One region of the Paenibacillus sp. JNU01 genome, then DNA from elsewhere that is predicted to be linked to it. Evidence: predicted binding sites of a transcription regulator. Region 1 holds the regulator's gene; the other holds the start of a gene.

The links. The regulator NrdR, encoded in region 1, represses ribonucleotide reductase genes. The targets are predictions, from matches to a motif close to AACACNATATATNGTGTT.
Region 2: a site for NrdR is predicted at 1,752-1,769, ahead of NLBNIHML_RS15210 (anaerobic ribonucleoside triphosphate reductase). Genes of this name have one in related genera too.

What each region holds. Positions count from the first base shown of each region.
Region 1 covers NZ_CP169723.1:6,169,083-6,173,277, forward strand. Annotated here, with positions in the region: gene coaE (dephospho-CoA kinase) at 1-489, shown strand, start outside; gene NLBNIHML_RS27145 (lytic transglycosylase domain-containing protein) at 486-1,049, shown strand; gene NLBNIHML_RS27150 (alpha/beta-type small acid-soluble spore protein) at 1,132-1,353, opposite strand; gene nrdR (transcriptional regulator NrdR) at 1,470-1,937, shown strand; tRNA gene NLBNIHML_RS27160 (tRNA-Ala) at 2,123-2,195, shown strand; gene NLBNIHML_RS27165 (S-layer homology domain-containing protein) at 2,427-4,195, opposite strand, start outside.
Region 2 covers NZ_CP169723.1:3,502,630-3,506,824, reverse strand. Annotated here, with positions in the region: gene NLBNIHML_RS15210 (anaerobic ribonucleoside triphosphate reductase) at 1-1,705, opposite strand, end outside; gene NLBNIHML_RS15205 (hybrid sensor histidine kinase/response regulator) at 2,187-3,824, shown strand; gene NLBNIHML_RS15200 (aldo/keto reductase family protein) at 4,001-4,195, shown strand, end outside.

The DNA.
Region 1 (4,195 bases):
GTTATGATGCCCGGGCATCCCGTGTTGGCCGCCGCTGTTAAGCGGTTTGGACAAGCCATACTGAACGAAGATGGAACACTGGATCGGAAAAAGCTTGGAAGTATTGTTTTCCAACAACCAGAGGAACGAAAGGCATTGGAGGCTATCACACATCCGGCGATCCGTAAAGAGATGCGTGAACGGGCTGCTGCATATGCGTTGCAACATCCGGATAAACTTGTGGTATCTGATATTCCATTGCTCTACGAATCGGGTCTGGAAGACGGTTTTGAGGAAGTCATGGTTGTCTATGTACCGAGAGCGGTTCAACGAGATCGCTTGATGAGTCGGGATGGAATGACTGCAGCGCAGGCTGAGGCACGGATGGATGTACAGATGGATATTGAGCGCAAAAAGCAGTTGGCTGACATTGTCATCGATAACAGCGGTTTATGGACTGAGACGGAGCAGCAAATTGACTCATATCTACAGCGTAAGGGTTTGTTATGAGAATATTGCGCAAGAAACGAGTACTGCTGTTGATGTTTGTGTCCTTTGTATTGGTGTTATTTCTGAATACAAACTGGATGGCATGGTTCTATCCGATTCATTATAAGGAAGAGATTCGTGCCCAATCTCAGAGCTATGAGGTTGATCCGTTTCTGATTGCTTCCATTATCAAAGTGGAGACCAATTTCAAGACAAGCAAGGAATCCAAACGAGGTGCCATTGGACTCATGCAGCTGATGCCGGACACGGCCAACTGGATATTGGAACAAGCCAAAATTCCCGACACTTCACTGGAGGAATTGAAGCACGAGCCTGAACGAAATATTCAGTTAGGCACATGGTATCTGCGCAATCTGTCCGATCAATTTGGTGGCAATGAAGCGGTTATGATCGCTGCTTATAATGCGGGTCCAGGCAAAGTGAATAGTTGGCTCAGAGATGGTGTATGGGATGGTTCATTCGATACGGTAAAGGATATTCCATTTGGTGAGACGCGTCACTATGTACAAAGGGTCATTTATTATTATAATCAGTATGTAAAGATCTATAATACGTTCTAAGTATATAAGTAGAAGCACAGAGCAGGCCGGTTGTTCACCGGCCGCTCCATGCTCCTCTGTGTAGCGTATTACGATGCAGATATTATTGGTATTGACCTGCCAATTGCTGTTCTGCAATTGTTACCAGACGCTTCGTGATGTATCCACCGATCGAACCGTTCTCGTAAGAAGTCATGTTACCTTGGTATCCGTCTTGTGGGATGCTGATTCCGAGTTCTTGAGCAACTTCATATTTCATTTGCTCGAGTGCTGCGGAAGCTTTAGTTACCACCAGGTTGTTGGAGTTACCGTTGCTTTGTGCCATTGCTGTTCACCTCCTCGTGAGTTGGTAAAAGTATTATGTCTCGGCAATGCATTTTTCATTACAAAATCAAGACAGGGAATATGTGGTAAAAAGTAAAACGTGGGAAGTGATCTGATTTGAAGTGTCCTTATTGCGGTTATATGGGTACCAAAGTGCTTGATTCGCGTCCGGCCAACGAAGCGAAATCCATTCGCCGTCGCCGGGAGTGTGAGCAGTGTGCCCGAAGATTCACAACGTTTGAGATGATTGAAGAAACTCCATTGATTGTTATCAAGAAAGATGGCAGCCGGGAAGAGTTTAGCCGGGACAAGATTCTTCGCGGGCTTATTCGTGCCTGTGAGAAACGTCCAGTCTCCGTTGAGACGTTGGAGATGATGGTATCTGAAGTCGAGAAATCCCTGCGTAATACAGCTGATGCTGAAGTGGAGAGTCGTCAGATTGGTGAGCTATTGATGGAACAGTTGTTTCCAGTCGATGAAGTGGCGTATGTCCGTTTCGCGTCGGTATATCGTCAGTTCAAAGATATCAATATGTTCATGAAAGAACTGAAATCCCTGTTGTCCAAAGACGATCTGGAGGATTAGTGAAGTGGGAAAGGGAGAAGAGCAGTCTGGAGTTCCAGTCCATGTGTACCAGTGAAATCGGTTGTTCTTCTCCAATCATTTTGGATCTTGAAAAATTGATTGACAGCGAAAGCTGGATTTTATATGATATAGGAGTCGCCTGTGGAACGTTAGCAGTGTTGGACAAGTTATCTATTTCATATCCTGGGGCCTTAGCTCAGCTGGGAGAGCGCATCGCTGGCAGCGATGAGGTCAGGGGTTCGATCCCCCTAGGCTCCATAACGAAGAACGCCATCACATTAGTGTGATGGCGTTTTTTATGTGGTGAAATAAATCAGAACATGATTAATGAAGTAGAAGGAATTGGGGACGTATATTCTAAATACCAAAAATCGAGGGTTTAAAGTCCTGACCGGGGAGTTGTCAAAAAAAGTGCAGTTTGAAAACAGGAGACCCATCCGGCTTGATATTGTCCAGCCGGGAGGGGTCTCCTTAATTCTGTATACGCTTTCACTTAGCCAGATATTCAACGAACCTTACAAAGATCGTGGCTACTTCGGCGCGGGTGGCGGTGGCTTTGGGAACAAAAAAGTTGCCCGGTTTGCCTAATATAATGCCGTTGCCTTGAAGCGTCTGAACGGCCTCCAACGCCCAGGAGCTGATCTCACTCTGATCCGTGAAGGGTTTAGAGTAGCTTTCAGGTATCTCATAGCCCTTGTAGTTCATGTAGTTGTAAAGTATCACCAGCAGCTGCTCACGCGTTAACGGCGAATTGGGGTCAAACAGGTCTGCGTTTGTACCGTTGACTATGCCTTTTTCGGCCGCCCACTCGGCTGCCGCGGTGTACCATTGTCCGTCCGTCACGTCATTAAAGCGGGAACTCGTGTAGCTGGAGAGGTTTACGTTCTCAAGATTGGCCAGTACCTGCACGAACATTGCACGCGTCATTGCGCTGCCCGGTGAGAACATTGTGGACGTCGTGCCGTTGAAAAGATCGTATGTGTAGGCGAAATTTATATCGTTGTAGAACCAGTCTTCCATGTTGGCATCCCTGAAAGGGTTGCCCGATATCACGAGGAAGCCCAGTGGGGTGGCGTCATCGAACACCAGCTCCGTACCCTCACGGATGTTCAGCGACATGCCGTTGTTTAAACCGACTCTTGCTCCGTCCGGTCCTACCACAACCGCTCCGCTGCTCCGTATCTTCGATCCACCGTGGAGATGCACCTGGTTGCCGTTTGACAGGTTCACATGCGCTTCTTTGCCGCCTATTGTGACCGTACCATCGCTCGCGATCGTCGAGCCACCCGAAATGGTCACTCTGCTGTTGCCGCCGGGTAGTGTCACTTCGGCGCTTTTGTCTGCCGGAATGATTACCTCACCGTTTGCGTCTATCGATGTGCCTTCGGGTACTTTAATCTTCGTCCCGCCTTTGGTCGCAATCTCGCCGCCGCCAGGCAGGGTGGTGTTGCCGTTTTTGTCAGTGATCACGGGCTTATCCTTCGGTGTATTCACTGTGTAGGTCGACTTCGACGTTCCAGCGTCTGTCCCGGTGCCCGTATTGTTGGTGTTGTGTGTATTACCACTGTTGCTTGTATTACCGGTGTTGCCCGTATTGCCGCCAGAATCAGGTACAGTGGGAGTCGTCGTCTTCATCGGTGTCGCCGTAGCACTGATCTCCGCGCCGTCTCCCTTCGCGTTCACCGCGATGATGGTGAAGTTGTAGCCTTGGCCGTTTGTCAGATTGTTGAAGGTATATTTGGTCTCCGCCGCTTCCAATGCAACCGGTGTTACATTTCCATACCATACCTTGTAGCCCAATATCGCGCTGCCACCATCGTCAGCAGGAGCATTCCAGCTCAATGTGACCTGTCCGTCACCCGCTGTCGCTTTGAAGCCACTCGGTGCACCAGGCACGGACGGTTTTCTCTGCGCGAACATCCAATCAAAGACGTCTGTGTAATCATTGTCCCAAGCCGGTAAGTTAGAGGACTGCGCCGTGGGAGCTATGCTCCAATTCCCCATAGTGATCTGGTTATAAAGCACCGCCGCTTCAACTTCATGCGCTATATAATCAGCCAGAACAGGTGTGTTGGCCGGATTCGGCCTCAGATTCGGCTGATCAAATTGATTGTAGGGCCACGTAAGAGCCTCATTACTCTCAAAGCGCGAAGCCCTCGCGTTGACCATTTTTGGCATATTGTTATTGATGAAGTTATTGAGGTTCGTCTGGTAGCCACCAACATTATGAGCATTTAAAAACATCCAATAGGCCAGGT
Region 2 (4,195 bases), 2.7 Mb from region 1:
CGGTGTTGGCTCGAACGTTCCCGTCCAGCTCCACATACGAGATCGCTCCCGCATTACATAACGTATGGAATGGGGCCTCCAGTTCAATCTTCCGATAAGCTGGAAGAGTATGGTATACGGGGATATGGAATGAATTCGTATAATACTCCCGATCATTAACTCTAGGAATAAGCCCATATCGCGCTCTGTCGATCTTCGTGAATTTGCCGGATAACCCTTCAGCAGGTGTAGCAAACAGGGTGATATTCAAGTTATGTTGCTCGCTCATCTGATCACAGAACTCTCTCATGGTGCGAATAATATTCAGCGCTTCACGATGCACATGAGGGTCCTGTCCATGATGGCGTCCATAGAGAGCTGTCATACATTCTGCCAGACCGATAAAACCCAGGGATAACGTACCATGTTTGAGCAGATCCCCAACGGGTTCATTCGGAGCAAGTTGCTCCCCGCCTTCCCATACACCCTCCCGCATCATGAAATCTGACGCCTTAGCAGGTTGAACAGTCTGGATACGGTACCGATGCAACAGACCATGCGCAGCATTTTGCATCACGGATTCCAGTGCAGTGTAGAATCCCGCCCGATCGGCAACCGCTCTGTTGCCCTGGCAGATGCCAAACCGGATGCCGAGCTTGACCAGGTTGATGGTATTAAAAGACAGATTACCTTTACCACTTTGACGATTACGACCAAACCGGTCAGCCAGAGTACGTGTGCGGCATCCCATGGTTGCAATGATCGTATCCGGATCTTCCGGATGATAGAAAGGCAGATTGAACGAGGCATCCACATTGACAAAGTTAGGATACATCCGCCGGGATGAACAGGTGACCGCAAGGCGGAACAGATCATAGTTTGGCTCGCCATGAGCCTGATTGATCCCTTGTTTACATTGGAAAATATGTTGAGGGAACACGGGAGTTTCCCCGTTGCCCAGGCCGCGAATCGTTGCTTCGAGCAATGAACGTGATACCAACCGTCCTTCCGCAGAAGTACATAATCCATAATTCAGTGATGTGAATGGAATCTGTCCACCAGCCCGACTGCTCATCGTATTCAGGTTATGGATCAGCGATTCGGCAGCTTGTCCCGTCTCCAGTTCAGTCTCTTCATAGGCGAAGTCATATGCGCGTGGGCACTGAATCTTCGCTTCCATACTGTCCAGATGAAGTTGTTCATCTTCAATCAGGGCATTCTCACCAAAAAGTCGTTGTCCTTTGCGATAATGTTTGCGAAATGATCGCTGCACATAGGGAGCCAGATCCCAATCAATCTTATTGGCCGATACGCCACCATACTGACTGTTCTGCTGGGATTGGAAGATGATTGCAACCAGAGCCATTGCAGACATGATCGTCTGAGGTGTGCGAACCGATCCGTTGCCTGTATTGAAACCCGCAGCAAGAAGACGGTCAAACGGGATAAAGATGCAGTTGGTCGTGCCAAGTGCATACTGATCCAGATCGTGTACATACAGATCCCCGTTCTCCACAGCTTGAGCAAGCTCTTCCGGCAACACATGACGCAGAGCATGCCACTTGGCGGTCTCCGAACCGAGCCTGCTCATCTTGCCGCTGAAGGAGTCCCCGTTCAGATTCGCATTTTCCCTCAGCGTATCGGCATCTTCAGCGCCAATAATTCGTCTTCCCAAGTCGGATAATAGATCGGATGCCGGTGGAGTGGCATACTCAAGCAAGTTCATGTAAGGTTCCTCCTAAAATGATGTATTGATCATTTAAATTGCGTTAAATACTATATGTAGATTTGTATTATCCATTTATAAACTATATGTGGTTTTTTGGGTGTGATAATGGTCACACAACTTAATGGACAAAATGGACTTTCCTTTAATTACTGCGGATAAAGGTTCCCAAAGTCTGAGTAGAAGCGTATAATTTCTAGTTATTCTGCATGTAAAATATCCGAAGTTGGACAAGATGAACTTTGAGCCATTTGAAAAGGCAATTTGCAGTATATTTACGCTTGTTACGTCATTAGTTCAAGACCTGCTTTTGTCCTAAAAGGGGCGATTGGCAGGGAGTATGATTCTCTTTTACTTCTACGGTGTTAATCATATAAGTATAGATTGTGACAGATATTCGGATTCTTGATGAACCCTTGTACATGATTAAACATTCTGATGTACAGATTTGAAAGTGCAGCTAAGACAAGAGGGGTGAATCATGGGGACGGCAGAAGGCATTACGAGAGGCTTCTATGAAGACATAAAGGAAGCTGCGGCCCATATCGTGGACGTATTAAGCGGGATATTGAAGGTCAATACCATCTTCGTTGCCACGAATGATGGGGTGACGAATGTCATTTTGGAGGCCTTTAACCGTACGGAAGAGTTGATTGTTAAAGGCAGTGAGCTTTCATTTAACGAATCATATTGCAGTCTGGTGTTAAGAGACAAAGGTAGCGTTCTTACCATTCAGAATACATGTGAACACCCAATGACAAGCTCCATGGACGTTACGAATGGGCTTGGGAGCCGTTTCTTCGTGGGTGTACCTATCATACGAAGATCTGGCGAAACATTTGGAACGATATGTCTAATGGACAATGCTGGTTATGTGATCAGTGAAACGGACATGAAGACGCTGAACGCGATGGCTGTCTTTCTGGGATATGTTGTGGATCTGGAGAGCACGCTGCATGTTCAGGAGCGAAAGTTGAGTGATTCGGAACGATTGCAAGAGCAGCTCCAGGCAGAGAAAGAACGAGCCGAATCGGAGGCCATGACCAAAGCACAGATGCTCAAACTGATGAGTCACGAGATTCGCAATCCGTTGAACGGCATTCTGGGGTTGACGGATCTAATGCGTACTCCGGATATGTCTGAAGAGCAATCAGAATATGTGAATATGATCGAGACGAGTGGCAACATACTACTCTCGCTCCTGAATAATATGATGAGCTTCAATATTAATGAGGCAGGCAAAACGGTTATTCATGATGATCCGTTTGATCTGGTCGGTACCATTGAAAATACCGTCTATCTCTATGCCGGAATGGCATCGGGCAAGAATATTGATCTGGGATTGAATCTTGATTTGAATGTATCGCAAGTATTTGTTGGTGATGAGATCAAGATTGGACAGCTGCTTGCACATGTCATTCAATATGCTCTCGATTCAACGCGTGAAGGCTCAGTTCTGATCACGGCCATGGTGAACGGCGAAGAGACAGAGGATATGGGTACACTTGCGCTCAAGGTGAAGTACACGGGTCAGATGGTATCCGATAAGAAGTTGCGTAATTTGAACGGCCAAGATGAAAATTTGGATATCCAAAAACTGATCGGAAGCAATCTGGGTTTGGCAGTAAGCCAAAATCTTGCCATTCTCATGCATGGGCGTATTCAGGTGAGTAGTGCGGGAGAGAATGAGACGGAATTCCATATTGCCCTTCCCTTACGCAGATACTGGGAGTTACCTCAACTTGCAAGTATTCAGCAGCGGTTAAAAGGGAAAAAGGTGTTGCTCGCCAAGGACCCGGATATATTGCAAGGCGTTTCTTCCCTGATGCGCAGATGGGAGATGGATGTGCATATGACCTCGGGTTCGAGTGTAGCACATGAGTGGATCAAGGAGGGCTTCAAGCCGGATGTAGCCGTTGTGGATATGGGACTTCAAGAGGGCGGCGCAGTTGATTTCGTACATGAAATGAAACAGCGGCTGGAGAATCTGCCCGTCATTGTTCTGGTTCCATATGGTATGCACATTGACCCGCACGAAGCGGAAACCTTTGATGCTGTTCTGACGAAACCGGTCAGACAAGCTGATTTGTTGAATGCATTGAGTATTACGTTGCCCTAAACGGGCAGCCGAATGGAAAGTTATCTCAGTTGGCGCACCTGCTACAGGTGCGCTTCTTTGTTTTTCCCTTTGCATTTATCCAATTTCTGCGCCAAAGCCCTTTTCATCCGAGCTGGTTACGTTACAATAGAATGTGTACTTCATCTTTATAACCAATAGAGGAGGATATGCAATCAATGGATTATCGCAGATTGGGTGGAAGCGGACTGAAAGTAAGCGAGATCAGCCTTGGAAGCTGGCTGACGTACGGAGGGTATGTGGAACGTGAAAATGCGGTGAAATCAATTGAAACTGCATTCGATGAAGGCATTAACTTTTTTGATACAGCCAATGTATACGAACGGGGTGCAGCAGAAGAACTGCTGGGACAG